Regions from separate parts of the Pseudomonas sp. 14P5.3.2 genome, predicted to be linked through region 1. Evidence: predicted binding sites of a transcription regulator. Region 1 holds the regulator's gene; each other region holds the start of a gene.
What was found. Region 1 encodes sigma-54, which starts transcription at its own class of promoters, with help from an activator protein. Its sites were predicted from a motif close to ANTGGCATNNANNTTGCTNT; they were not measured.
Positions count from the first base shown of each region.

Region 2: AC27VU_RS17670 (flagellar basal body rod protein FlgF) is a predicted target of sigma-54. The motif match lies at 5,126-5,145, and genes of this name have one in related genera.
Region 3: AC27VU_RS05955 (circularly permuted type 2 ATP-grasp protein) is a predicted target of sigma-54. The motif match lies at 1,823-1,842, and genes of this name have one in related genera.
Region 4: glnA (glutamate--ammonia ligase) is a predicted target of sigma-54. The motif match lies at 3,349-3,368, and genes of this name have one in related genera.

Region 1 covers NZ_JBYOKU010000004.1:182,229-189,454, reverse strand. Annotated here, with positions in the region: gene AC27VU_RS05130 (KpsF/GutQ family sugar-phosphate isomerase) at 1-203, shown strand, start outside; gene AC27VU_RS05125 (KdsC family phosphatase) at 203-727, shown strand; gene lptC (LPS export ABC transporter periplasmic protein LptC) at 736-1,308, shown strand; gene lptA (lipopolysaccharide transport periplasmic protein LptA) at 1,295-1,843, shown strand; gene lptB (LPS export ABC transporter ATP-binding protein) at 1,843-2,568, shown strand; gene AC27VU_RS05105 (RNA polymerase factor sigma-54) at 2,755-4,248, shown strand; gene hpf (ribosome hibernation-promoting factor, HPF/YfiA family) at 4,322-4,630, shown strand; gene ptsN (PTS IIA-like nitrogen regulatory protein PtsN) at 4,643-5,107, shown strand; gene rapZ (RNase adapter RapZ) at 5,110-5,967, shown strand; gene AC27VU_RS05085 (HPr family phosphocarrier protein) at 5,983-6,258, shown strand; gene AC27VU_RS05080 (ZIP family metal transporter) at 6,296-7,189, opposite strand; gene AC27VU_RS05075 (superoxide dismutase) at 7,220-7,226, opposite strand, start outside.
Region 2 covers NZ_JBYOKU010000021.1:7,432-14,657, forward strand. Annotated here, with positions in the region: gene AC27VU_RS17645 (hypothetical protein) at 35-166, opposite strand; gene AC27VU_RS17650 (amino acid aminotransferase) at 420-1,613, opposite strand; gene AC27VU_RS17655 (4a-hydroxytetrahydrobiopterin dehydratase) at 1,613-1,969, opposite strand; gene phhA (phenylalanine 4-monooxygenase) at 2,088-2,879, opposite strand; gene AC27VU_RS17665 (sigma-54-dependent phenylalanine hydroxylase transcriptional regulator PhhR) at 3,275-4,837, shown strand; gene AC27VU_RS17670 (flagellar basal body rod protein FlgF) at 5,200-5,940, shown strand; gene flgG (flagellar basal-body rod protein FlgG) at 5,986-6,771, shown strand; gene flgH (flagellar basal body L-ring protein FlgH) at 6,824-7,226, shown strand, end outside.
Region 3 covers NZ_JBYOKU010000005.1:81,313-88,538, reverse strand. Annotated here, with positions in the region: gene AC27VU_RS05960 (alpha-E domain-containing protein) at 1-368, opposite strand, end outside; gene AC27VU_RS05955 (circularly permuted type 2 ATP-grasp protein) at 381-1,790, opposite strand; gene AC27VU_RS05950 (ribonuclease E inhibitor RraB) at 2,266-2,613, opposite strand; gene AC27VU_RS05945 (hypothetical protein) at 2,826-3,059, opposite strand; gene speE (polyamine aminopropyltransferase) at 3,316-4,191, opposite strand; gene AC27VU_RS05935 (PLDc N-terminal domain-containing protein) at 4,446-4,637, opposite strand; gene AC27VU_RS05930 (hypothetical protein) at 4,709-5,239, opposite strand; gene AC27VU_RS05925 (ankyrin repeat domain-containing protein) at 5,397-5,915, opposite strand; gene AC27VU_RS05920 (long-chain-acyl-CoA synthetase) at 6,012-7,226, opposite strand, start outside.
Region 4 covers NZ_JBYOKU010000007.1:52,913-60,138, forward strand. Annotated here, with positions in the region: gene typA (translational GTPase TypA) at 1-1,540, opposite strand, end outside; gene thiI (tRNA uracil 4-sulfurtransferase ThiI) at 1,680-3,134, opposite strand; gene glnA (glutamate--ammonia ligase) at 3,464-4,870, shown strand; gene AC27VU_RS07705 (DUF4124 domain-containing protein) at 5,155-5,667, shown strand; gene AC27VU_RS07710 (DUF4124 domain-containing protein) at 5,664-6,281, shown strand; gene glnL (nitrogen regulation protein NR(II)) at 6,513-7,226, shown strand, end outside.

The DNA of each region.
Region 1 (7,226 bases):
ATCGCAGCATCGACATCCGCAGCGCCACCATCGACCAGGTCATGACCGCACACGGCAAGACCGCACGGCCCGAGATGCTCGCCGCCGAAGCGCTGAAAATCATGGAAGACCACCGAATCAACGCACTGGTGGTCGTTGACGAAGAAGATCGCCCGATTGGCGCCTTCAACCTCTCCGATCTGCTGCGTGCAGGAGTGATGTAATGACAAGCGATCTGCTGCAACGCGGCAAAGCGATCAAACTGGCGGTGTTCGACGTCGACGGCGTCCTCACCGACGGGCGCCTGTACTTCCTTGAAGACGGCAGCGAATTCAAGACGTTCAACACCCTCGACGGCCAAGGCATCAAGATGCTGATGAATGCCGGTGTCGAGACGGCCATCATCAGTGGCCGCAAGACGCCGGTGGTTGAGCGTCGAGCGAAGAACCTCGGCATCCCGCATCTGTTTCAGGGCCGCGAAGACAAATTGGTGGTTCTGGACGGTCTTCTGCAGCAACTGGGCCTAAGCTATGAACAGGTCGCCTACCTCGGTGACGACTTGCCTGACCTGCCGGTGATCCGCCGCGTAGGCCTGGGCATGGCCGTCGCCAATGCTGCCGATTTCGTGCGCGAACACGCCCATGGCGTCACTCGGGCCCGTGGTGGCGAAGGTGCCGCCCGCGAATTCTGCGAATTGATCCTGCGCGCCCAGGGCCGCCTCGATGCGGCCAACGCCGCGTACCTGTGAGCCAAATCATGTTTAGCAAAAAATTTCGCAACTTCCTGCTGTTCGGCTGCATCGCTGCCATGTTTGCAGCGGTCGGCTACTGGAATATCAGTCCGGAACGCTTCCTCGACAAGCCTGCAGCCAAGGCCGAAGACACTGCCATCGACTGGTACGCCACCAATACACACACCTTTCAGTACCTCCCGGACGGCAAGCTGCAATACGAGATGACGTCGGACAAGGCCGAGCACCTGAAAGCGACGGATGTGACGCTTGTCACCAAACCCGACCTGAACATGTTCCGCGGCACCGAGTTTCCGTGGCACGTGACCAGCGAGCGCGGTGAAGTGAATTCAGGCGGCACCGAGGTCGAACTGATCGATTCCGTACGCGTCAAGCGTACTGACGAAAAGAACCGCGACACCTTGATCACCAGCACACGCATGACAGTGTTCCCGCAGCAGCAATATGCGCAGACCGCGCAACCCGTTAGAATCGACGGCGCTGGGGGTGTATCGACTGGCGTGGGAATGAAGGCGTATTTGAAGGAAAGCAGGATACACCTGCTATCTAACGTAAGAGGACAGTATGAGGCTCGTTAAAACCCTCCCTATTTTGCTCAGTCTGGGCGCAGCACTGGGAAGCGTGAGCGCCTGGGCTCTGCCGAACGATCAAGAGCAGCCCATTCGCATTCAGGCCGACGATGCCCAGATGGACGACAAGAATGGCGTTGCCACTTATAAAGGTGACGTGATCATTACCCAAGGCTCGATGAAGGTGACCGGTAATACCGTGACTCTGACTCGCACCCCGACCGGTGATATCGACGTGGTGACCTCAGTCGGCAACCTCGCCTACTTCGAACAGCTGCAGACTGCCGGCGACAAAAAACCTGTGCAGGGCTGGGGCGTGACCATCCAGTATCATGCGCAGCAGAATCGCGTCGTGCTGATCGACAAGGCCAAGGTTGTCGACAAGGACAACAACACCACTCAGGGCGAAAAAATCGTCTATGACACGGTGAAAAAACTGGCCAGCGCCGGCCGCGCTACCGGCAGTAAAGTCACCGAGGCGCGTCCGCGCATCGACATGGTGATCCAGCCGAAGCCGAAAAACGACGAGAAAAAGGCCCAGTAATGGCAACTCTGAAAGCTCAACACCTGGCCAAGGCCTATAAAAGCCGCCAGGTTGTGCGCGACGTCAGCCTGTCGATCGACAGTGGCCAGATCGTTGGCCTGCTCGGCCCGAACGGCGCCGGCAAGACGACCTGCTTCTATATGATTGTCGGCCTGGTGCAGGCCGATCAGGGCCGCGTGTTGATCGATGATCTGGACGTCAGCCATCAGCCGATGCACGGCCGCGCCAAGGCCGGTATCGGCTATCTGCCGCAAGAAGCGTCGATCTTCCGCAAACTGTCGGTGGCCGATAACATCATGGCCATCCTCGAAACCCGCGCGGAACTCGACAAGGCCGGTCGTCGCAAGGAACTGGAAAGCCTGCTGCAGGAATTCCACATCAGCCACATCCGCGACAACCTCGGCATGAGCCTGTCCGGTGGTGAACGCCGCCGGGTGGAAATCGCCCGCGCACTGGCGACCGCACCGAAATTCATCCTGCTCGACGAACCGTTCGCCGGTGTCGACCCGATCTCGGTCGGCGACATCAAGCAGATCATCCACCACCTCAAGGCCAAGGGCATCGGTGTTCTGATCACCGACCACAACGTGCGTGAGACCCTGGATATCTGCGAAACCGCCTACATCGTCAACGACGGTCAACTGATCGCCGAAGGCGATGCTGCGACCATCCTTGCCAACGATCTGGTGAAGGAAGTGTATCTGGGCCACGAGTTCCGCCTGTAAGCACCAAGGCACTTGGCCAGCCTCCGGGTGCTGTATCGATGAAGCAGGCTTTTATACGCTTTTATTGTTACAGCGCTCTAGGCAAACACGACAGTTTCAGGCATATAATTTGCTTAAGTTTGGCGCTTCGGCGCCCTGTAGTGGATGGCGCATGCGCGCCGGCGAATAAGGTGTTAAGCCCCTGCCATGAAACCATCGCTAGTCTTGAGAATGGGCCAGCAGCTGACGATGACACCGCAGCTGCAACAGGCCATCCGCCTGCTCCAATTGTCGACCCTGGACCTGCAACAGGAAATCCAGGAGGCCCTGGAATCCAATCCGATGCTCGAACGCCAGGAAGAAGGCGACGACTTCGACAACTCCGATCCTTTGGCCGACAACGCCGAACAAAAGCCCAACACCGACATTCAGGAACCGTCATACCAGGAAACCGCCCCGACGGTGGACAACCTGGAGGAAGGTGAATGGAACGAGAGGATTCCCAACGAGCTGCCGGTCGACACTGCCTGGGAAGATGTCTACCAGACCAGCGCCAGCAGCCTGCCCAGCAGCGATGACGACGAGTGGGACTTCACCACCCGCACCTCTGCCGGGGAAAGCCTGCAGAGCCATTTGCTCTGGCAATTGAACCTGGCGCCGATGTCCGACACCGACCGCCTGATCGCCGTGACCCTGATCGATTGCATCAACAATCAGGGCTACCTCGACGAAACCCTCGAAGAAATTCTCGACGCCTTTGATCCGGAACTCGATATCGAGCTGGACGAGATCGAAGCCGTCCTGCACCGCATCCAGCAGTTCGAACCCGCCGGCATCGGCGCCCGCAACCTCGGCGAATGCCTGTTGCTGCAACTGCGCCAGCTCCCGGCCAAGACTCCGTGGCTGAACGAAGCCAAGCGTCTGGTCAGCGATTACATCGATCTGCTCGGCAGTCGCGACTACAGCCAGCTGATGCGGCGCATGAAGCTCAAGGAAGATGAGCTGCGTCAGGTCATCGAACTGGTGCAGAGTCTGAATCCGCGCCCGGGCTCGCAGATCGAATCGACTGAAGCCGAGTACGTGGTGCCGGACGTCATTGTGCGCAAGGACAACGAACGCTGGCTGGTCGAGCTGAATCAGGAGTCGGTGCCCCGTCTGCGGGTCAACGCACAGTACGCCGGTTTTGTCCGTCGCGCCGACACCAGCGCCGACAACACTTTCATGCGCAATCAGTTGCAGGAAGCGCGCTGGTTCATCAAGAGCCTGCAAAGCCGCAACGAAACCCTGATGAAAGTGGCGACCCAGATCGTCGAGCATCAGCGCGGTTTCCTGGAGTACGGCGACGAAGCCATGAAGCCGTTAGTCCTGCACGACATCGCCGAGGCGGTTGGTATGCACGAATCGACGATTTCCCGCGTCACTACCCAGAAATTCATGCATACCCCACGGGGCATTTATGAACTGAAATACTTTTTCTCCAGCCACGTCAGCACCTCCGAAGGCGGCGAATGCTCGTCCACGGCGATTCGCGCGATCATCAAGAAACTGGTTGCGGCGGAAAATCAGAAAAAGCCGTTGAGTGACAGCAAGATCGCTGGTTTACTGGAGGCACAAGGCATTCAGGTGGCTCGCCGCACCGTCGCCAAGTACCGCGAATCCCTCGGGATCGCGCCTTCGAGCGAACGCAAGCGGTTGATGTAAGCCACGTTACAGCGTTCCAGTGGCAGGCTCTTCGGCCTGCCGCTTTATGCACTGGCAACGAAGGAGAAGCTGTATGCAAGTCAACATCAGTGGACACCAACTGGAAGTGACCCAACCTCTGCGTTCCTATATCGAGGAAAAACTCCAACGACTGGAGCGCCATTTCGACAAGATCACCAACGTGCAGGTCACGATGTGCGTCGAAAAGCTGAAGCAGAAAATCGAAGCCACCTTGCATATTCCCGGCAGCGAAGTGGTCGCCAACGCAGAAGATACCGACATGTACGCTGCGATCGACGCACTGACCGACAAGCTGGATCGCCAACTCAAAAAGCATAAGGAAAAGACCCAGAGCCTCCTCCAGGGCGCGACAGGTCGTTAACACCCCCAACCCATGATCCGACTTGAAAGTATCCTGACCCCCGGCCGTTCCCTGGTGAACGTGCCGGGCGGCAGTAAAAAGAAAGCCCTCGAACAGATTGCCAACCTGATCGCCCGCGAAGTGCCGGGTCTGGAGATGCAAGATGTCTTCGAGGCGCTGATCGCCCGTGAGAAACTCGGCTCCACCGGTTTCGGCAACGGCATCGCCATTCCCCACTGTCGCCTCAAAGGCTGTGAAGCGCCTGTCAGCGCTTTGATGCACCTTGATGCGCCTATCGATTTCGATGCCATCGACGGTGCGCCGGTTGACCTGCTGTTTGTCCTGCTGGTCCCGGAAGCTGCCACCGATGCCCACCTGGAATTACTGCGCCAGATCGCCAGCATGCTCGATCGCAAGGAAGTGCGCGAAAAACTGCGCAGCGCACCGAGCAACGAAGCCTTGTATCAGGTCGTCCTGAGCGAGCAAAACGGGCATTAATCATGCGCTTGATCATCGTCAGCGGCCGCTCCGGCTCGGGTAAAAGCACTGCCCTGGATGTCCTTGAGGACAACGGCTATTACTGCATCGACAACCTGCCGGCCGGTCTGCTGCCGGAACTGGCCGAACGCGCGCTGATCCACACCGAACTGGCCCAGCCGCTGGTGGCGGTGTCGATTGATGCGCGCAACCTGCCGAGCCACCTGTCGCGTTTCCCCGAGTTGCTGGAAGAAGTCCGCGCCCGGCACATCCAGTGCGATGTGCTGTATCTGGATGCCGACGAAGAAACCCTGCTCAAGCGCTTTTCGGAAACCCGCCGTCGTCACCCGCTGAGCACGGCCAACCGTTCGCTGGCCGAAGCGATCAACGACGAGACCGCCCTGCTCGGGCCGATTGCCGACCTGGCCGACCTCAAGGTCAACACCACCAATCTGAACCTGTACCAGTTGCGCGACACCATCAAGCTACGCCTGCTGAACCAGCCGGAGCCGGGTACGGCCTTCCTGGTCGAGTCGTTCGGTTTCAAGCGCGGCATGCCGGTGGATGCGGATCTGGTGTTCGACGTGCGCTGCCTGCCCAATCCGTACTGGAAGCCTGAATTGCGCGCACAATCCGGTCTCGATGCACCGGTCGCCGAATATCTGGCCGCGCAGCCGGAGGTTGAGGAGATGTTTCAAGACATCTACGGCTACCTGAATAAATGGCTGCCGCGCTTTGCCGCGAGCAATCGCGCCTATGTCACCATTGCCATTGGCTGCACCGGCGGGCATCACCGCTCCGTTTACCTGACCGAACGTCTGGGTCAGGCCCTGCAGAAAACCCTGAAGAACGTCCAGGTTCGCCACCGCGACCTCACTTAAAGGATTCACACCGCGATGCCTGCTCTGGAAATCGAAATCATCAATAAGCTGGGCCTGCATGCCCGAGCGTCGGCCAAATTCGTCGGGGTAGCGGGCCAGTTCCCGGATTGCACGATCAGAGTGGGGCGTACACCCGAAACCACGGTCGATGGCAAAAGCATCATGGCGATGATGATGCTGGCCGCCGGCAAAGGCACCAAGATCTATCTGAGTACCGAAGGCCATCAGGAGCAGGAAGCGCTGGATGCGCTGGTGGCGTTGATCAACAACTACTTCGATGAAGGTGGTTGATCCTGCATGGAGGGGGAGCTTGCTCCCTCTCTGCCAATCAGCCCAGCGCCGTATCCATCACCATCATCAGACAGAACCCGATCAGCAAGCCAAGACTGGCAAGCTTGTCATGACCATTGCGTCGCGACTCGGGGATCACTTCATGCGTCACCACCAGCAACATCGCCCCTGCCGCCAGCGCCAGCCCCAACGGCAACAACAGCTCCGCCAGACTGACCATCCACGCACAGAGCAGCGCAAACACTGGCTCGACCAGCCCTGAAGCCGCCCCGATCAAGAACGCCCTGGCCCGCGACATCCCCGCCCCGGCCAGCACCAGCGCAATCACCAATCCCTCTGGCACATCCTGCAAGGCAATGCCCATCGCCAGACTGTCGGCATCCGGCATGCCACCACCTGCAGAGACCCCCACCGCCATGCCTTCCGGGATGTTGTGGGCAATGATGGCGAAGACGAACAGCCAGATCCGCGGCGCAATCACCGGGCGCTCAGGGGTACCGACGAGCATTTCCGGTGAGGCGCCGGACAGTTTCAGGTCCACCAGATACAAGCCGAATGCACCGAGCATGATGCCGAAGCAGATCAGCCCGCTGGCTGCCCACGGTGTCAGGCCCAGAGTTTCGGCGGCACCAATGCCCGGCACGATCAGCGAAAACGCAGTCGCTGCCAGCATCACGCCGGCGCCGAAACCCAGCAGCGTATCGCTGAGCATCTGCGGCATGCGCCGGATCACCAACACCGGCACCGCGCCGAGCGCCGTGCCGAGGGCGCAGATCGCCCCACCCTGCAAGGCCCGCGACAGCTTCGGCTGCAGATCCAGCCATTCCAGGCCGTGCGCCGCAAGCAGTGTCATGCCCGCCAGCAGCAACAGCGACCCGACCGCGTAACGAAACATGCGCCCACCGCCAATCGACAGTGTTTCAGTGCCCATAGTCAGCCCTGGATTGTTTTTATAGATGGCTTAAACC
Region 2 (7,226 bases), on a different contig from region 1:
CTTAGCGCTTTCCACACGGTCTGTACGGCGGGTTTTACTCTTCGCTGTCGGCCTGGCGGCTCTCAACGGCTTCTTTCGGCTCGGGCTGTTGGGCGCCGGCTTGTTGCGTGGTCGTCTGCTCAGGTACGTGCAGGCTTGGGAAGGGGAGATTAGGAATCTCGTGCATGGTTGCGCTCCTCGCTAAGTCTGTTGATAGATCTGGTAGATCCGCGCTTCTTGAAAGCCTGCGCAGGATACAGCAGGAAAAATGACAATCAGACTTTTAATTCAAAATAATGCGACAGATGGCCGCAGGGCGCGCAAAAACAACTGTGGGAGCGAGCTTGCTCGCGAAATCGGTGTATCAGTCAACATATCTGTCGAATGACACTCCGTATTCGCGAGCAAGCTCGCTCCCACAGGGGTTTGTGTAGCTGGATCTACTTGCTGACGTCGGCGATGGCTTGTGCCAGCAGCGCCAGGCGCGTGGCATCGATCCCGGCGACGTTGGCCCGGCCCGAGCTGACCATGTACACGCTGTGATGCTCACGCAGTTGTTTGACCTGCTCCGGCGACAGGCCGGTGTAGGAGAACATTCCGCGCTGCACGCCAATGTGCGCAAAGCGCTCTCGCAGGCCGTGCGGTTCCAGTGCTTCGACCAGACCGCTGCGCAACTGAGCGATGCGCAAGCGCATGGCTTCCACTTCATCGGCCCAGCGGCTTTTCAGCTCCGGGTCGGCGAGGATGGTCGCGACCACTGCCGCACCGTGATCCGGTGGGGTCGACCACAGGTTGCGGGCGATGTTGGCCAGTTGGCTGCGGATGTCGATCAGTTTGTCGGCGGTTTTTGCACAGACAATCAATGCACCAGTGCGGTCGCGGTACAGGCCGAAGTTCTTCGAGCAGGAACTGGTGATCAGCAGCTCGGGAACCTCGGCGGCGAACAACCGGGTCGACCACGCGTCCTGCTCCAGACCATCGCCAAAGCCCTGGTAGGCAAAGTCGATCAGCGGCAGCAGGTCACGGCGGCGCACCACGTCGAGCACGCGCTGCCAGTCGTCATGATTCAGGTCGAAACCGGTCGGGTTGTGGCAGCACGCATGCAGCAGCACCACGTCGCCGTACGGCACTTCGTTGAGCACGGCGAGCATCGCATCGACGTCGAGGCGGTTGTCGCTGCCCACGTACGGGTAGTGACTGACCTTGACCCCGGCCGCCGCGAAGATCGTTTCGTGGATCGGCCAGGTCGGGTTGCTCAGCCATACGCCCTTGCCCGGCAGGCACTGGGCGATGAAGTCGGCCGCCAGACGCAGCGCGCCGGTGCCGCCCGGGGTCTGGGTGGCGCCGGCGCGCTGTTCGGCGATCAGCTTCGAGTCGGCGCCGAGCACCAGCTCATTGATGACTTTGCCGAACAGCGGGTTGCCGTGACCACCGATGTAGGTCTTGGTGTCCTGGCTTTCGACCAGTCGCGCCTCGGCGATTTTCACCGCTTCGGGGATCGGCGTCAGGCCCTGGGCATCCTTGTAGACGCCAACGCCTAAGTCGAACTTGCGCGGGTTAGTGTCCTGCGCATAGGCCTCCATCAAACCGAGGATCGGGTCGCCGGGTACCCGGCCGATGGCGTCAAAGTGCATTACTTGCGTCCTTCTGCGGTCTTGGCCACTTCGTCAGTGCGTGCGGCCATGATGAAGTCGTTGCGGTGCAGCCCCTTGATCGAGTGGCTCCACCAGGTCACGGTGACTTTGCCCCACTCGGTCAGCAGGCCCGGGTGGTGACCTTCGGCCTCGGAGATCTCGCCGACGGCGTTGGTGAACGCCAGCGCATGCTTGAAGTTCTTGAACAGGAAGACCTTCTCCAGCTGCATGATGCTGTCGCGAACTTCGATGTTCCAGTCCGGGATCTGCTTGATCAGGATCGGCAGTTCTTCGTCGCTGACTTGTGGCGCATCGGCACGGCACGCTTCGCAGTGGGCTTGGTTCAAAGTGGACATGGTGTGATTCCTGAAATCGAGTGTGTTTTTTTTATAGAAGCTATCGGCCCGTCAATGCCGTCACGCTAAACCAAAGTGACGGCGACTGACAGACTCAATTGTCAGCAAAAGACGCGGATCACGCGGCTTTCGGTTTTGGCGGAAACTTCGGAGCATGCAACCCCTGCTGCATGCCTTGCTTGACCATGGCCATGATGTCTTCATGGGCGACGTCGAACAGGCGCTTGAGGTTCGGCAAGACAAAGTACAGCGGCTGCAAAATATCGATGCGATACGGCGTGCGCATCGCTTCCAGCGGATCGAAGGCTTGATGTTCGGGTTCGTCCGACAGCGAGTAAACGGTTTCTTTTGGCGAGGACAGGATGCCGCCGCCGTAGATGCGTTTGCCTTGCGGGGTGTCGACCAGGCCGAACTCGATGGTCATCCAGTACAGACGCGCCAGATATACGCGCTCTTCCTTGGTGGCCTGCAGGCCGAGCTTGCCGTAGGTGTGGGTGAATTCGGCGAACCATGGGTTGGTCAGCAGCGGGCAGTGACCGAAGATCTCGTGAAAAATGTCCGGCTCTTGCAGGTAGTCCAGTTCTTCGCGGGTGCGAATGAACGTGGCCACCGGAAACTGTTTGCTGGCGAGCAATTCGAAGAAGGTCTGGAAGGGGATCAGTGCCGGGACGCGGGCAACCTGCCAACCGGTGGTCTCACCGAGCACCTTGTTGATCTCGCCCAGCTGCGGAATGCGGTCGTGGGGCAGACCGAGTTTTTCGATACCGTCCAGGTACTCCTGGCACGCCCGACCCTCGATCACTTTCAGCTGGCGAGTGATCAGCGTGTTCCACACCGCGTGTTCTTCGGCGGGGTAGTCGATAAAACCTTGCGCATCGGGCTCGCGGGCCACGTACTGCGTCTGCTTCATACTGCTCTCCTGCTAGGGGAATTCGTTCTTGTTATGTCCAGCGATGGGCTCAGGATTACCCGAGTGCGGGGTTGGATGCAGCAGGTTGAGCGGTCTCTATGTAGGAAAATTCGCCGTATTTCGTAAAAAAATCGTTACGCTTTGGCCGGTATCTCGCATTTGCGGTGATTTGCAGGTTTGAAAAGGGTCGTGGCTGTCACATAATCTTGACAACTATCTGCGCGCCTCGACAGAAAAGTCAGGCCAAACCGCAGCGCAAATCTCTTGTGGGAGCGGGCTTGCTCGCGAAAGCGGTGTGTCAGCTGAATGAATGGCGACTGACACACCGTCTTCGCGAGCAAGGCCGCTCCCACAGGGATTGTGTTCAACCCCTCATCCTTGTCGGGCCTCTTTTTATGCGTATCAAAGTCCACTGCCAGAACCGCATCGGCATCCTGCGCGACATCCTCAACCTGCTGGTGGAGTACGGGATCAACGTTGCACGCGGCGAGGTCGGCGGCGAGCATGGGAACGCGATCTATCTGCATTGTCCGAACCTGATCAACATCCAGTTCCAGGCGCTGCGGCCGAAGTTCGAGGCGATTGCCGGGGTGTTTGGGGTCAAGCGCGTCGGGCTGATGCCCAGCGAGCGTCGGCACATGGAGTTGAACGCGTTGCTCGGCGCGCTGGAATTCCCGGTGCTATCGATCGACATGGGCGGCTCGATCGTCGCCGCCAACCGCGCGGCGGCGCAGTTGCTCGGGGTGCGGGTGGACGAGGTGCCGGGGATTCCGCTGTCGCGCTATGCCGAGGATTTCGATTTGCCGGAACTGGTGCGTGCCAACAAGTCGCGAATCAACGGCATGCGTGTCAAGGTCAAGGGCGACATCTTTCTCGCCGACATCGCGCCGCTGCAATCGGAGCACGACGACAGTGAAGCCATGGCCGGTGCGGTGCTGACCTTGCACCGCGCCGACCGCGTTGGTGAGCGTATCTATAACGTGCGCAAGCAGGAACTGCGCGGCTTCGACAGTATCTTCCAGAGCTCGAAAGTGATGGCCGCTGTCGTGCGTGAGGCGCGGCGCATGGCGCCGCTGGATGCGCCGCTATTGATAGAAGGCGAAACCGGCACCGGTAAAGAGTTGCTGGCCCGTGCCTGTCACCTCGCCAGCCCGCGCGGGCAGTCGCCGCTGATGGCGCTCAATTGCGCCGGGCTGCCGGAGTCGATGGCCGAGACCGAGCTGTTCGGCTATGGCCCCGGCGCGTTCGAAGGTGCGCGCGCCGAAGGCAAGCTCGGCCTGTTGGAGCTGACGGCGGGCGGTACGCTGTTCCTCGATGGCGTCGGGGAAATGAGCCCGCGCTTGCAGGTGAAGCTGCTGCGCTTTCTGCAGGACGGCTGCTTCCGCCGGGTCGGCAGCGACGAAGAGGTGTATCTGGACGTGCGAGTGATCTGCGCGACCCAGGTCGACTTGTCCGAGCTGTGCGCGCGCGGCGAGTTTCGTCAGGATCTGTATCACCGCTTGAACGTGCTTTCGCTGCACATCCCGCCGCTGCGCGAATGCCTCGACGGTCTGACCCCGTTGGTCGAGCACTTCCTCGATCAGGCCAGTCGGCAGATCGGCTGTTCGCTGCCGAAACTGGCGCCGGCGGCGATGGATCGGCTCAGTCATTACCACTGGCCGGGCAACGTGCGGCAGCTGGAAAACGTGCTGTTTCAGGCGGTTTCGCTGTGCGAGGGCGGCACGGTCAAGGTCGAACACATTCGCCTGCCGGATTACGGCGTGCGTCAGCCGCTTGGCGATTTCTCGCTGGAGGGCGGGCTGGACGAGATCGTCGGACGCTTCGAGAAAGCGGTGCTGGAACGCCTGTATTCCGAACACCCGAGCAGTCGGCAACTGGGCAAGCGGTTGGGGGTTTCGCATACGACCATTGCCAACAAGCTGCGTGAGTACGAAGTCGGTAAAGACCCCGAGAGTTGACAGCAACACTGTGGTGAGAAGAGCTTTTGTGGTGAGGGGATTTATCCTCGATCGGCTGCGCAGCAGTCGCAAAACCTGTAAATGAGGTCGTCCTGAAAGAAAAGCGGGGCGGCTTCGCCCCCCATCGGGGATAAATCCCCTCGCCACAGGTTTTATTTCCATCTGCAACAATCGGGATTGCCGCCTAGCGGCATAACACCGCCGGTTTTTCGACTTCGATACATTTCCGATTTCCCCGCAAACCCCCTCAAGTCCTTTGTTTACCGGGCCGCAAGCCGCCAGAAAAAAGTTGGTCTGCAAATTGCTTATGGCTCAGCAGTACAGCGGTGGGCGGCAAACGTCCGGCATGCAGAGGAAAGAGTGTGGACAAGTACCTTTATGTGGCAATGACCGGCGCCAGTCAGAATGCACTGGCGCAAAAGGCGCATGCCAACAACCTGGCGAACATCTCCACCAATGGTTTTCAGCGCGACCTGGAGCAGGCGCGTTCGATGCCGGTGTTCGGTGACAGCTTTCCGGCGCGTGCGTTTGCCATGAGCGAGCGGCCCGCCACCGACTTCACCGCCGGTTCGCTGGTGCAGACCGGGCGTGACCTTGACGTCGCCGTGACCGGCAACGGTTTTATTGCCGTGCAGAACCCCAACGGCGGCGAAAGCTACGTGCGCACCGGCAGCCTCAACATCGACGCCCTCGGCGTATTGCGCGCCGGCAACGGCATGCCGGTATTGGGCAACGGCGGTCCGATCGCCGTGCCGCCGGAGCAGCAGGTCGAAGTCGGTGAAGACGGCACCATCAGTATTCGTGCGATGGGCGAAGGCCCGCGCGTCATGGCGGAAGTCGATCGGATCAAACTGGTCAACCCGGACATCAAGAACCTCAACAAGGGCCTCGACGGTTCGATCTACACCAAAGACGGCCAGCCTGCGCCGGCCGATGCCAACGTCAAACTGGTGTCGGGTTTCCTTGAGTCGAGCAACGTCAATGCCGTGGAAGAAATGACCTCGGTGCTGGCCCTGGCCAAGCAGTTCGAGTTGCACGTCAAGATGATGAACACCGCCAAAGACGACGACCAGGCCATGGCTCGGGTCTTGCAGATCAGCTAATTATCAGAACGTCGCGCCGTAAAACAGGCGCACGAGGAGAATCGAATGCTTCCGGCTCTATGGGTTGCCAAAACCGGTCTGTCCGCCCAGGACACCAACCTGACCACCATTTCCAACAACCTGGCGAACGTCTCGACCACGGGTTTCAAACGTGACCGCGCCGAATTCCAGGACCTGCTGTATCAGATCAAGCGTCAGCCAGGCGCCCAGTCGACCCAGGACAGCGAACTGCCGTCGGGTCTGCAACTGGGTACCGGTGTGCGCATCGTCGGCACGCAGAAAAACTTCACCGCCGGCAGCCTGCAAACCACCGAGCAGCCGCTGGACATGGCCATCGACGGTCGCGGTTTCTTCCAGATCCTGCAGCCGGACGGCACCACGTCCTACACCCGTGACGGTACTTTCCACCTCGACTCCAACGGCCAGATCGTCAACGCCAGCGGTTTCGCCCTGGAGCCGGCCATCGTCATCCCGAACAACGCGCAGAGCTTCACCGTCGGCACCGACGGCACCGTGTCGATCACAGTGCCAGGCAACCCGGCCGCTCAGGTGATCGGCAACCTGCAAACCGCCGACTTCATCAACCCGGCCGGTCTGCAAGCAGTGGGCAACAACCTGTTCCTCGAAACCGCTGCTTCCGGCGCGCCGCAAATCGGCACCCCGGGCCTGAACGGTTTCGGTACCACGCTGCAGAACACCCTGGAAGGTTCCAACGTCAGCACCGTTGAAGAGATGGTCAACATGATCACCACTCAGCGCGCTTACGAGATGAACTCCAAAGTGATCTCCACCGCCGACCAGATGCTCTCGTTCGTAACGCAGAATCTGTAATCAGTCTATGAGGCGGCCATGAGGCCGCCTGCAACACCGTGAGGTAAGGGTCATGAAACGCTTCGTATCTGTTCTGGCATTGGGTGGGGTCGTCTCGCTCGCGGGCTGCGTCGCTCCGCCGCCAAAGCCCAATGACCCTTACTACGCCCCGGTATTGCCGCGTACGCCGTTGCCGGCTGCAGCCAACAACGGCTCGATCTATCAGGCCGGCTTCGAGCAGAACCTGTACAGCGACCGCAAGGCGTTCCGGGTCGGTGACATCATCACCATCACCCTGAACGAGAAGACTCAGGCCAGCAAGAACGCCAACTCCCAAGTGGCCAAGAACAGCAAGACCGGCATCGGCCTGACCTCGCTGTTCGGCGGCAGTGGCACCACCAACAACCCGTTGGGTGGCAATGACCTGAGTCTGGATGTCGGCTACAGCGGCGACCGTGCAACCAAGGGTGACAGCA
Region 3 (7,226 bases), on a different contig from region 1:
GCAATGCCGCGAATCTCCAGCCAGGTGGCGTTGATGTTTTCCCACATGTCCGCAGTGATCCGTCCACGCACCGCATGCGCACTGGCCCGTGCCGCACCGAGGCAGCTGTAGATGCTCGCCGGGTTGGCCGCATCAAGGGCGAAAAAGTGCAGCAGGCGTTCGGCGTGCAGTTCGCCGTGACGCTCCAGATAATCGTCGAGGGTGCCGGTGATCAATAGCGGCATGGCCAGTTCGTGCAGACCGTCGCCGCGACCGTCCTGCGGCATCAGCGACAGCGAATAGCTGACATCGAGCATCCGTGCGAGATTTTCCGCCCGCTCCAGGTAACGCGACATCCAGTACAGATCCGAGGCAGTTCTACTTAACATGGCAAGCTTCCTTCAATCCTCGACCACCCAGGTGTCCTTGGTTCCGCCACCCTGGGAGGAGTTCACTACCAGGGAGCCTTCGCGCAGGGCGACACGGGTCAAACCACCGGGCACAACCCGGGTTTCGCGGCCCGACAGCACAAATGGACGCAGGTCGATATGGCGCGGCGCAATGCCGTTTTCGACAAAGGTCGGACAGGTCGACAGCGACAGCGTTGGTTGCGCGATATATGCGTGAGGCTTGGCTTTGATCCGCTCGCGGAACGCATCGATTTCCGCCGTCGTCGACGCCGGCCCCACCAGCATCCCGTAACCGCCGGAGCCCTGAGTTTCCTTGACGACCAGATCCGGAAGATTGGCCAGTACGTGGGAAAGTTCAGAGGGGTTGCGGCACTGCCAGGTCGGCACGTTCTTCAGAATCGGTTCTTCGTCAAGGTAGAAACGGATCATCTCGGTGACAAACGGGTACACCGATTTGTCATCCGCAACCCCGGTACCGATGGCATTGGCCAGCACCACGTTGCCCGAGCGATAGGACGACAACAGTCCCGGTACACCGAGCATCGAATCGGGGTTGAACGCCAGCGGATCGAGGAACGCGTCATCGAGACGGCGGTAGATCACGTCCACCGCTTTCGGCCCGTCGGTGGTGCGCATGAAGACCTTGTCGTCGCGCACGAACAGATCGGCGCCCTCCACCAGTTCAACGCCCATTTCCCGCGCCAGAAAGGCATGTTCGAAGAACGCACTGTTAAAGCGCCCCGGCGTCAGCACCACCACGCTCGGGTCGTCGATCGGGCTGGAGCTCTTCAGCGTGTCGAGCAACAGGTTCGGGTAGTGGTCGATGGGGGCAATGCGCTGGGCGGCGAACAGCTCCGGGAACAGGCGCATCATCATCTTGCGGTCTTCGAGCATGTAGCTGACGCCGCTCGGCGTGCGCAGGTTGTCTTCGAGCACGTAGTAAGTGCCGTCGCCGTCGCGCACCAGATCGACGCCGGAGATGTGCGAATAGATGTCGCGGTGCAGATCCAGGCCCTGCATCGCCAACTGGTACTGCTCGTTGGCCAGCACCTGTTCGGCGGGGATGATCCCGGCCTTGATGATGCGCTGCTCGTGATAAAGGTCGGCGAGGAACATGTTCAACGCCTTGACCCGCTGGATGCAGCCACGCTCGACGATCCGCCACTCGCTGGCGGGAATGCTGCGCGGAATGGTGTCGAAAGGAATCAGGCGCTCGGTGCCCTGCTCGTCCCCATAGAGCGTGAAGGTGATTCCGGCCCGGTGGAACAGCAGATCGGCCTCACGTCGCCGTTGTGCCAGCAACTCGTCAGGCGTGTCGGCCAGCCAGCGGGCGAACTCGCGGTAATGCGGGCGGACCTGGCCGCCGACATCGTACATTTCATCAAAATAGGTGCGGATCATGCCGTACTCCTTGTCACCCGGACCTACAGGCCTTCGCAAGGCCCGTGCCATCGGCATAAACGCTTTGATTTCAATTGCTTGGATAATCAAGCCGCAAGCACCGCACCATTCCTGTGCGACAAATGCCCCAAGCTGATTGCCCCCGCCTCATTGCGACGCAGTGCTGTCGCCTATCACCAGCATAGCCAGAGTTGATTTCACTGCCTGGGTCGGCCTACGGATAATCGCCGCATCCGCTGGAAACTTCCTTGTTGAAGGCTTCAGCCCAACTGATCCCGACTGCCAGCGCAGTCCCCGCAGGCCGTAACCCTGACCGGTTTCCTCTCCTTATCGGTCTTCCCTTTTAGCCACCCTCTCCGGTGGCTTTTTTTTGCCCGGGATTCTTGTTTCAGGGTTTTGCCAGAGCATTCTCAGGGCCGGAAACGACAACGGCCGACCCGAAGGTCAGCCGTTGCTCGACAATAGTTGCGCTGAATCAGTTAAGACGATAGCGATTGCGCACCTCCTGCTTCACGCCCCAGCCCTCGATGATGCCGCCCAGCGGCTCGACCACGGCAGAAAATCCCTGCTCGAAATCGCCAATGTCGTCATACGTTGCGTACATCACTTTGCTCAGTTCCAGCGACCAGGCGCCATCGTCGCGCGCACTGACCTGGGCATTGATGGATTCACCACGGAATTTACCTGCCGCCCTGCGCGCCCGCTCCTCGTCCGGGAAAATGGCGTAGAACTCGATGGGATGGAACCGGGAAAAGTCGAAGCCGCCTTCTTTCATGCGGCGCAGTACGTTGCTGCTGATGTCTTCTTGATAGGCTGTGCTCATGAAACGTCCCCCTCGCATAGATGGATAGACTTTCCGTATTCCCGCCCCGGGCCTTACAGGCCGAAGTGCATCGGCAACAGGGTTGCCGGCGGGAAACAAGCATGTAGCTGACAAGACCAGACCTTAGCGATTGTTTCGCTGATCTCGCTTGCAGAGTAGCCCCAAGACAGAGGCGCTGCCAAGGCCTGGTACTTCAAGTGACAGGAAGAATTTCAGATTGGAGTGATGCTGCGGATTTCGATGCTGTTCTGGGCTTTCAGATTTTTCGCACCTGCATCCGGGGTTCGCCCTTCCAGATCATTCATATCCAGTTCGGCGGCCACCGGCAGGAGCCGTTCCTTGATCAGGCGTGCAGCCTCGTCGTCGCTGGGGCATTCCGCGCGCTCGAACACCTCATCGACAATTTCACCATGATCGTCCACGAAAGTGACTTTCCACTTTTGCATCGGTGCCTCCTCGATCAAACCCGCAAATGGGCTTACTTCTATCTCGACTTTTGGCGAGATTGATCGTTCAAAAGGATTGCAGCAGACGAACATGAAAAAAACATCATTTTCATGGCTGGAAAAATTGTGTGGCGAGGGAGCTTGCTCCCGCTGGGCTGCGAAGCGGCCCCAAAATATTTTGAGATCGCAGACTTTGTGAGTGCTGCGCACTCAAGCGGGAGCAAGCTCCCTCGCCACAAGGAATCCATCGACCTGGTCAGTCGTTGCTTGGCTTGTTGATCGCCTGCAGCACGTACTGTGGCAACGCGAACGCGCCGATGTGGATTTCCGGGTTGTAGTAGCGGGTGACGATGCCGCTGCCGATGAAGCGCTGTTGCAGGGTTTCACGGCTCAGCTTGCGGTAGGCCGGATTGGTCGAGCCCCAGGCGAAAGTCATCGAACCGCCGATGTAGGTCGGCACGGCCGCCTGATAGAAGTGCCAGTCCGGGAACAGGCTGCGCAGGCGGCCGGCGGTGGTTTTGACTTCATCGATCTGCATGAACGGTGTGCCATTCTGAGTCACAAGGATCCCGCCTTCGTTCAGGCAGCGGTGGCACGCCTGGTAGAAGTTCTCCGAGAACAGCACTTCGCCCGGGCCGATCGGGTCGGTGGAGTCGGAAATGATCACGTCGAATTTTTCCGTGGTGGTGGCGACGAAACGCATGCCGTCGTCGATCACCAGGTTCAGCCGTGGGTCGTCGTAGGCGCCCTTGGAGTGGCTCGGCAGGAATTCCTTGCACATGTCGACCACGGTGCCGTCGATCTCGACCATGGTGATGTGCTCGACGCTCGCGTGTTTGGTCACTTCGCGCAGCATGCCACCGTCGCCACCGCCGATGATCAGCACGCGCTTGGCGGTGCCATGGGCGAGGATCGGCACGTGGGTGAGCATTTCGTGGTAGATGAATTCATCGGCTTCGGTGGTCTGGATCACGCCGTCCAGCGCCATTACCCGACCCATGCGCGGGTTCTGGAAGATCACCAGGTGCTGGTGTTCGGTGCGCACTTCGTGCAGCAGTTTTTCCATGCGAAAACGCTGGCCGTAGCCTTCGTAGAGGGTTTCCAGGTACTCGCTGGTCTTGGTGACGGTCATGGTCAAGTGCTCCGATGAATGCGCGGGCGTCAATCGTGGAAACGATTGCCCGGGAAAGGCGCGCATTCTACGTTGCTGAAGATGACAGGTCGAACCTTCCTCCGACAGGGCACACTCTGAAGCTAACGCAAGACCAATGTGGGAGCGGGCTTGCTCGCGAAAGCGGAGTGTCATTCAACCTGTGTTTCGACTGAACAATCGCCTTCGCGAGCAAGCCCGCTCCCACAGGGGATCAGCGTGTTTTCGGGAAAGCGTCAGATCCGCACATTGCCCCGCGGCCCGGCAATTGCCCAGATGATCAGGCCCAGCACCGGCAGGAGGATGATCAGCAGGACCCAGAGGATTTTCATCCCGGTCTCGGCGCCGCTTTTCAGCACGTTGATGATGGCCCAGATGTCGAGGGCAAGAATGATCAGACCAATCAGACCGTTGAACGTGGAACCCATGGTGTCGCTCCAGAATAGTGGCATGCACTTTTAGGATAGACGGTCGCGCGCAGGGTTCCCTTTTATTGCGTTCAAACGTGAACGGCGACCTTCAACGCTTCCAGCGACGGCGCGGCAGCGATACCGACTTCAGCGCACAGTTCCAGCACTCGCGGCACGTCGTTGCCGTAGACCAGCACCACTTGCAGCTCGTCGTCGAGCAACTGGCTGAAGTTCATCAACGTGTAACCGCCGTTTTCCTTGTTCAGACTGCTCATCTGCACCTGGATGCGGTTAAGCGCGGTCAGCGCTTCGGTCTTGGCCAGTTGTTTGGGCTTGAGGTTGAAATCCACGCCCGGGCCGAACGAGGCAACGATCTGCGCGAACAGGTCAACGTAGGTGTCGGCCTGGAACAACACGGTTTCCGGCAGACTGCCGACCACGACCCACTCGCCCAGCGGGATCGGGAAGGTGTCGTCGTAGTTGATGTCCGGGTTGGCCGCCAGAAAGGCTTCGGCATCGGCGTAGGCCTGCGCGGCTTCGTCGGCCACATTCAGGATCTCGTCCTCGCCCATGCAGCCGGAGCTGATTTTGCTGATGAGTTCGACGAGTGCGGCTTTCATGAGGGCGGATCCTGTGGAAGGTTGAATTCGAGGGCGCGGAGAATAGCGCACAAAGCAAAAGATCGCAGCCTGCGGCAGCTCCTACAGGTTCCGCGTCCATTTGGCGAACGAATCTGAGACCTGTAGGAGCTGCCGCAGGCTGCGATCTTTTGACTTATCAGGCCAGCAGTTTTTCCAGCTGCGCCGTGGTATCGACCGCGCCCATGGTGCGGGCCGCATCCAGCGCGGTGATGCCGTTGGCATCCTTGGCCTTCGGATCCGCTCCCTTGCTGATCAGGTAATCGACGATTACCACGCGATTGAACATCGCCGCCATCATCAGCGCGGTGCGGCCATCGAAGGACGAACCTTCGATCTCGGCGCCCGCTTCCACCAGTGCCTTGACCACGGCCAGATCGCCCTTGAACGCCGCGCCGGCAATCGGGCTCTGGCCGTTGCCGTTACGCAGCTCCGGGTCGGCCTTGTGTTTGAGCAGCACCTGCACCGCGTCGACGTGGCCGTAGTAGCTGGCGAGCATCAACAGCGTGTCGCCCTTGCTGTTTTTCAGGTTCACCGGCAAACCGGCGCTGATCAGCCGATCGAGCATCAGCGCATCACCGTCGCGTGCCTTGTTGAAAACCTGCTCGGTGAATTCGGCAGCTTCTTCAGGGGTCATCTGGCGGCTTTGGTCAGACATGGGGTAACTCCACTTTCGGTTGATCGCAAGCCGACAGTTTCCCGAGCGCGACGATAGCTGTCACCCCCTTTTTCTCAAGACGTGCCATAGCCAATCTCAATAGCGGTACTTGCCCTGATGAATATCGGCCAACACCTGATCCGTCACCTGCACGTACGTCTGGGTGCCGGGCAGCCAGGCGTAGATCGGGTCATCGCCCGTCTGGCCGGGGTCGAAGCCTTCGTTTTTCAGTCGGGTTTTCTGGTATTTGAAAGTCCCGGTGGTTTCCATTTTCACCTTCACCCGCAGAAACAGCGGCACCGCATAGGCCGGCATGCGCTGACGGGCGAACGCCAGCAATTCGGAGAAATCCAGGGTCGCGAGGGATTCGGCGGGCGTGATTGCGGCCATCCCGGCGCGACCGTTGGTGTTGCGCACTTCCACGCCGTAAGCGACTGCCTCGGAAATGTGTGGATGTTGCAACAACAGGTTTTCCACCTCGGTGGTCGAAACGTTCTCGCCCTTCCAGCGATAGGTATCGCCGAGCCGATCGACGAATTGCGCATGGCCAAAACCGATATTGCGCAGCAGGTCGCCGGTATTGAAGTAGCGGTCGCCCTTGCTGAACACGTCGTGCAGCACCACCTTGGCGGTTTTCTGCGGATCGGTGTAGCCATCCAGCGGAGCTTTTTCGTCGATCCGCGCGAGCAGCAAGCCCTGCTCGCCTTTGCCGACCTTGCGCATGAACCCGTCGGCGCTGCGCAGCGGCTGCCCGCTGTCGTGGTCGTACGCCACCAGCTCCCAGGCCATCAGCGAGAAACCGATGGTGTTGTCGAAGTTGAGGATATTGCTGAAGCCGATATTGCCGTCGCTCGCCGCGTACAGCTCACAGATGTGCTCGACGGCAAACCGGGTCTTGAACTCGGCCCAGGCGCCGGGGCGCAAACCGTTGCCGATCATCTTGCGCACCCGGTGACGGCTGTCCTCGGCGCTGGCCGGTTGATCGACCAGATAGCGGCACAATTCGCCGACATACCCGAGGGTGGTCGCGTTATAGCGACGCACATCAGGCCAGAACTGGCTGGCGCTGAACTTGCGGCGGATTGCGAACCCCGAAGCACCGTTGATCGCCGAGCCCCAGCACACACAGAGCCCGGTGGCGTGGTACAGCGGCAAGGTGCAATAGACGACATCGTCGGGGGTCATGTTCAGGGCAATCATGCCGAAGCTGGCCGAGCTGCGCATCCAGCGACCGTGCTTGAACACGCCGGCCTTGGGCAGGCCGGTAGTGCCGGAGGTGTAGATGTAAAAGCACGGGTCGTTGAAGAACAC
Region 4 (7,226 bases), on a different contig from region 1:
GTTCTACGAACAGCTTGCCACGAGCCTGCAGGGTTTCCAGCGAGTAGGTCAGTGCCTTGCCGGTTTCAACCGAAACCAGAACGCCGTTCTGACGGCCGGACATGTGGCCCGACTTCACTGGTGCGTAACGGTCGAAGATCGAGGTCAGGATGCCAGCACCGTTGGTCAGGGTCAGGAACTGGTTACGGAAACCGATCAGACCGCGAGCAGGGATGTTGTATTCCAGACGAACACGGCCCTTGCCATCCGGCACCATGTTGCTCAGGTCGCCCTTACGCAGACCCATCTCTTCCATGACCTTGCCCTGCGATTCTTCAGGGATGTCGATGGTGACGTTTTCGAACGGTTCCTGCTTCACGCCGTCAACTTCACGGATGATCACTTCAGGACGGCCCAGAGCCAGCTCGAAGCCTTCGCGACGCATGGTTTCGATCAGTACCGAGAGGTGCAGCTCACCACGGCCGGAAACCTTGAACTTGTCAGCCGAGTCGCCTTCTTCAACGCGCAGTGCAACGTTGTACAGCAGCTCTTTGTCCAGACGATCCTTGATGTTACGGGAGGTCACGAACTTGCCTTCTTTACCGCAGAATGGCGAGTCGTTTACCTGGAAGGTCATGGAAACGGTTGGCTCGTCAACGGTCAGCGGCTTCATCGCCTCGACGGTGTTGATATCGCACAGGGTGTCGGAGATGAACAGCTCGTCGAAGCCGCTGATGCAGACGATGTCGCCGGCCGCTGCTTCTTCAACGTCAATGCGGTGCAGACCGTGGTGACCCATCAGCTTCAGGATACGACCGTTGCGGCGCTTGCCGTCGGCGCTGATAGCGACAACCGGGGTGTTCGGCTTGACGCGACCACGAGCGATACGGCCAACACCGATAACACCCAGGAAGCTGTTGTAGTCCAGAGCGGAGATCTGCATCTGGAACGGACCGTCACGGTCAACGGCCGGAGGCGGAACGTGGTCGACTACCGCTTGGTACAGCGGGGTCATGTCTTCCGCCATGGCGGTGTGGTCCAGACCGGCGATGCCGTTCAGGGCCGAAGCGTAAACAACCTGGAAGTCCAGTTGTTCTTCGGTAGCACCGAGGTTGTCGAACAGATCGAAGATCTGGTCCAGAACCCAGTCCGGACGCGCGCCTGGACGGTCAACCTTGTTGATCACCACGATTGGACGCAGGCCGGCTTCGAACGCCTTCTTGGTCACGAAACGGGTTTGCGGCATAGGGCCGTCTTGAGCGTCAACCAGCAGCAGAACGGAGTCAACCATCGACATTACGCGTTCTACTTCGCCGCCGAAGTCGGCGTGGCCCGGGGTGTCCACGATGTTGATGTGGTAGCCGTTCCAGTTGATGGCGGTGTTTTTCGCCAGAATGGTAATACCGCGCTCTTTTTCCTGGTCGTTGGAGTCCATCACGCGCTCGTCGTTGAGCTCGTTGCGCTCCAGGGTGCCGGATTGACGCAGGAGTTTGTCTACCAGGGTGGTCTTACCATGGTCAACGTGGGCAATGATGGCGATGTTACGTAGATTTTCGATCACTTGTGTATCTCGATCAGAGGATTCGGTTTGCTGACAAGTCTTGGCAGCGATTAACAGTAGTGTCCGGCATGGCCGTTACAGCTTGACGGCAGTGTCGGGGGGCCGGTGACGCAGGCCACAGGCAAACAGCCCCGGGCACTTAGCTCGGTCGATAAACGCGCACATTGGCATGCCCCTCACTGAGCAAATGGTGAGCATGCAGGCGACTCATCACGCCTTTGTCGCAATACAGCAGGTACTGGCGAGTCGGATCCAGCTCCTTGAAACGAGCGTTCACTGCATAGAACGGCATCGTCTGTACTTCTATGCCGGCGATTTCCAGCGGGTCATCCTCGGCCGCATCCGGGTGACGGATGTCGATGACGATCTGACCGGCCAGCGCTTCGCCGACTTCTTCGATTTGCAAATCCTGGCCCAATTCGTCGATCACCCGATCGATCGACACCAGTTTGGCGTTTTCGAGCGCACGCTCGAGAACCGCCATGTCGAATTCTTTCTCTTCGTGCTCAACACGGTGGCGCTTGGCGGCGGTCTTCGGATTGACCGAGATGACCCCGCAGTACTCCGGCATGTGCCGGGCGAAATCGGCGGTGCCGATCTCGTTGGCCGTGTCGATGATGTCCTGCTTGTGCGCAACGATCAGTGGGCGCAGGACCAGCTTGTCGGTCACACAGTCGATCACCGACAGGTTCGGCAGCGTCTGGCTCGATACCTGGGAAATCGCTTCGCCGGTGACCAGCGCGTCGATGTGCAGCCGATCGGCGATGGCCGACGATGCGCGCAACATCATACGCTTCAATACGACGCCCATATGACTGTTATCGACTTTGCCGAGAATTTCGCCCAACACTTCTTCGAACGGAACACTGACAAATAGCACGCGTTGCGAGCTGCCGTACTTCTTCCAGATGAAATGCGCGACTTCCATCACGCCCAATTCGTGGGCACGCCCGCCCAGATTGAAGAAGCAGAAATGCGCCATCAGGCCGCGGCGCATGATCTGGTACGCGGCAACCGTCGAGTCAAAGCCGCCGGACATCAATACCAGCGTCTGCTCCAGGGCGCCGAGCGGATATCCGCCGATGCCGTTGTGCTGGCTGTGAATGACAAACAACCGTTGGTCGCGAACTTCGATGCGAACTTCGATTTGCGGGTCTTTGAGGTCGATTCCGGCCGCACCGCACTCACGACGCAGCTTGCTGCCGACGTATTTTTCAACGTCCATCGAGCTGAACGGATGCTTGCCTGCACGCTTGCAGCGCACCGAGAAAATCTTCCCGGCCAGCACATCGCCGTAGTGCTGTTTGCACTTCTCGGTGATGTCGTCGAAGTCGCCCAGCGGGTACTCGTCGATCTGCAGAAAGTGCGCGACACCCGGAGTGCAAGTCAGGCGCTCGCCCATCTCTTTCAAGGCTTTGGGGTCGGTAACACGGGTTTCCAGCTCGAGATTGTCCCACACACCGTTCACCACCACGGCCGGGTCCAGATCGCGGAGCACGGCGCGGATGTTCTTGGCCAGCTGGCGGATGAAACGCATCCGGACAGGGCGGCTTTTGATGGTGATCTCGGGGAAGACTTTTACGATTAGTTTCATGAAAACAGCGCGCGCAGGGCCAGCCGAAAAAGGGGGGCGCGGATTATAGCGGAAATTGCTCAAGGTTTAACCAGTTAATATGCAGAAGGTTTCACTTGCACCAAAACGGGTCATTTTTGATTTAAGACGCTACATTAAAGGGCGAGATTTTCGCCTTTATGGCGCTTTCGTCCTGTGAAAGCGTGAATTTGGGGCAAAAAACCCATGCTGGGGCACTGGCATGCAATTTGCTCCCTTGTGAGGCAGGTTGCCTTGGCAGAGTATCTGCGCCGGCATCACCCATATTAAGGGCATCCACTACCAAGCCCTAAGCCACCCCGGAGGACACTATGTCGAAGTCGGTTCAACTCATCAAAGATCATGACGTCAAGTGGATTGATCTGCGCTTCACGGACACCAAAGGCACTCAGCACCACGTGACCATGCCGGCTCGCGATGCGCTGGAAGACGACTTCTTCGAAGTCGGCAAGATGTTCGACGGTTCCTCCATCGCTGGCTGGAAAGGCATCGAAGCCTCCGACATGATCCTGCTGCCGGACGACGACACTGCCGTTCTGGACCCGTTCACCGAAGACGCGACCCTGATCCTGGTCTGCGACATCATCGAACCGTCGACCATGCAAGGTTACGATCGCGACCCGCGCGCCATCGCTCACCGTGCCGAGGAATACCTGAAGACCACCGGTATCGGTGACACCGTCTTCGCAGGTCCCGAGCCAGAGTTCTTCATCTTCGACGAAGTGAAGTTCAAGTCCGACATCTCCGGTTCGATGTTCAAGATCTACTCCGAACAAGGCTCGTGGATGTCCGACCAGGACATCGAAGGCGGCAACAAAGGCCACCGTCCTGGTATCAAAGGCGGCTACTTCCCGGTTCCGCCGTTCGACCACGACCACGAAATCCGTACTGCCATGTGCAACGCACTGGAAGAGATGGGCCAGACCGTTGAAGTTCACCACCACGAAGTGGCGACTGCCGGTCAGAACGAAATCGGTGTCAAGTTCAACACCCTGGTGAAGAAAGCTGACGAAGTTCAGACGCTGAAATACGTTGTACACAACGTTGCCGACGCATACGGCCGCACCGCGACCTTCATGCCGAAGCCACTGTACGGCGACAACGGCTCGGGCATGCACGTGCACATGTCCATCGCCAAAGACGGCAAGAACACCTTCGCAGGTGAAGGCTATGCCGGCCTGTCCGAAACCGCTCTGTACTTCATCGGCGGTATCATCAAGCACGGTAAGGCCCTGAACGGCTTCACCAACCCGGCCACCAACTCCTACAAGCGTCTGGTGCCAGGTTTCGAAGCACCGGTGATGCTGGCCTACTCGGCTCGCAACCGTTCCGCCTCGATCCGTATTCCTTACGTCAACAGCCCACGCGGCCGTCGTATCGAAGCCCGTTTCCCGGATCCGGCTGCCAACCCGTACCTGGCTTTCGCAGCACTGCTGATGGCCGGCCTGGACGGTATCCAGAACAAGATCCACCCAGGCGACGCCGCTGACAAAAACCTGTACGACCTGCCGCCTGAAGAGGCGAAAGAGATCCCACAAGTTTGCGGCAGCCTGAAAGAAGCCCTGGAAGAGCTGGACAAGGGCCGTGCGTTCCTGACCAAGGGCGGCGTGTTCTCCGACGACTTCATCGACGCTTACATCGCGCTGAAATCCGAAGAAGAAATCAAGGTCCGCACCTTCGTACACCCACTGGAATATGAGCTGTACTACAGCTGCTGATCCGGTAGCGCTGCGCTACGCGGCGTAACAAAAAGAGGCCTCCTTCGGGAGGCCTTTTTTATTGCGCGGATTTCGTTGGCGCCGCACGACCCTGTGGGAGCGGGCTTGCTCGCGAAGGCGTCTGTCAGTCACCATCATCTTCAATGACCGACCGCATTCGCGAGCAAGCCCGCTCCCACAGGGGCATTGCAGCGCCTGAATGATTTGCGGATATGTCCAGGGTTGGGCCAATTGCTGCACCTGGCCTATGCTCCACCCCATCGTTTTCATTGCCGGTCGATTTCATGGGTCGCACCTTTCTCTACCTCCTGCTGCTGATCGCCCTGCCCGCCGCCGCGCAGATCTACAAGTACACCGACGCCAGCGGCAACACGGTCTACAGCGATCATGCGCCGGACGGTGTAAAGGCGCTGCCGGTAGAGCTGCCACCGCTCAACAGCGTCGAACCGCAGGCACCGAGCGCACCGGCGCCCGCCAGCACGGACACGCGCCCAGCGGCACGCAGTGCTTATGAAGTGCTGGAACTGACCGGCCTGCCCAGCGAAGAAGCCCTGCGCGCCAACAACGGCACCTTCACCGTCAACGTGCAGATCAAGCCGCGCCTGCAGTCGCCGCACCAACTAAGACTGGTATTGGACGATGCGCCCTACGGCCAGCCGAGCAACGTGCCGATCCTGCAACTGGTGAATGTCGATCGCGGCGAGCATCGTCTCGCGGTGCAGGTGATCGACGGTGAAGCGAGCATCCAGCAGAGCCCGGCGGTGGTGTTCACCGTGCAGCGGGTGCACAAGCCGTGAGGATTTTCTGGCTGATCCTGTGCCTGTGCGCCCTGCCCGTGCACGCCGAGGTCTTCACCTATGTCGACGCCCAGGGCAATCGCGTCTACACCGACCAGCCGCGCGGCAACGCCAAGCGAGTACCTATCGCGACCAGTAATCGAATGTCGGCCAACCCCACGGCTGCAGCACCGATCAGCGCTGCAAAAAAGGTCGCGGAACAACCGCTGTTCCACTACGACATGCTGCGCATCCTGATCCCCGAGCCGGACGCGACCATTCGCAGCAGTGCGGGAGAGGTGATCGTCAGCGTCACCAGCGAACCCGGTTTGCAGCAGGGCCATCGCTATCGCCTGCTGCTCGACGGCCAGGCCACTGGCGAGCCGGGCCTGAGTCCGGTATTCCCATTGAGTAACATCGACCGTGGCAGCCACAACCTGTCGGTGGAAATCCTCGATGCCGAGGGTCGCATCGTCGAGCGCACCGCCAACCAGCCGTTCCACATGCTGCGCATCTCGCTGGCGCAGAAACGCCAGGTCAAACCCTGTGTCAGCGAGGACTACGGCGTGCGCCCGGAATGTCCGCTGAAAGACAAACCCGCCGAAGAAAAAAATCCCTTCCTGCGTTTCTTCTAACGCCGTTCAGCTTTGCGCACTATATTGGTGCATAAGGTTGCACCGTACCCACATCCCAACCCATTTTGGTTCGAAACTTCCCGTTCTCGTGCATTGAGCGCCACGCAAATGAGCGTCAAACGCCTGTTTCAGGGGTTGAGCGCTTCTTTTCGGAGCCTTGGTTTGGTTTTTGCATTTTCCGTTTAACGACGCCTGCTTCTTGCGCACGCTCCGCCCCCAAAAGAGGCTCCGATGACTATTAGCGACGCAATCCACCGTTTGCTGCTCGACAACCTGACCACCGCCACCATCCTGCTCGACGCCGAATTGCGCCTCGAATACATGAACCCGGCGGCGGAAATGCTGCTGGCCATCAGCGGCCAGCGCAGCCATGGGCAGTTCATCAGCGAGCTGTTCACCGAGTCCACCGAGGCGCTCAACTCATTGCGCCAGGCAGTCGAACAGGCGCACCCGTTCACCAAACGCGAAGCGATGCTCACCGCCCTCACCGGCCAGACCCTGACCGTGGATTACGCGGTGACGCCGATCCTCAGCAACGGCGCGACCATGCTCCTGCTGGAGGTACATCCGCGCGACCGTCTGCTGCGGATCACCAAGGAAGAGGCGCAGCTGTCCAAGCAGGAAACCAGCAAGATGCTGGTGCGCGGCCTGGCCCACGAGATCAAGAATCCGCTCGGCGGTATCCGTGGTGCGGCGCAGTTGCTGGCCCGTGAGCTGCCGGAAGACAGTCTGCGCGACTACACCAATGTGATCATCGAAGAGGCCGACCGCCTGCGCAATCTGGTCGACCGCATGCTCGGCTCCAACAAGCTGCCGTCACTCGCGCTGTGCAACGTCCACGAAGTGCTGGAGCGCGTCAGCCAACTGGTCGAAGCGGAAAGCCAGGGCTGCATCACCTTGGTGCGCGACTACGACCCGAGCATTCCCGACGTCCTGATCGACCGC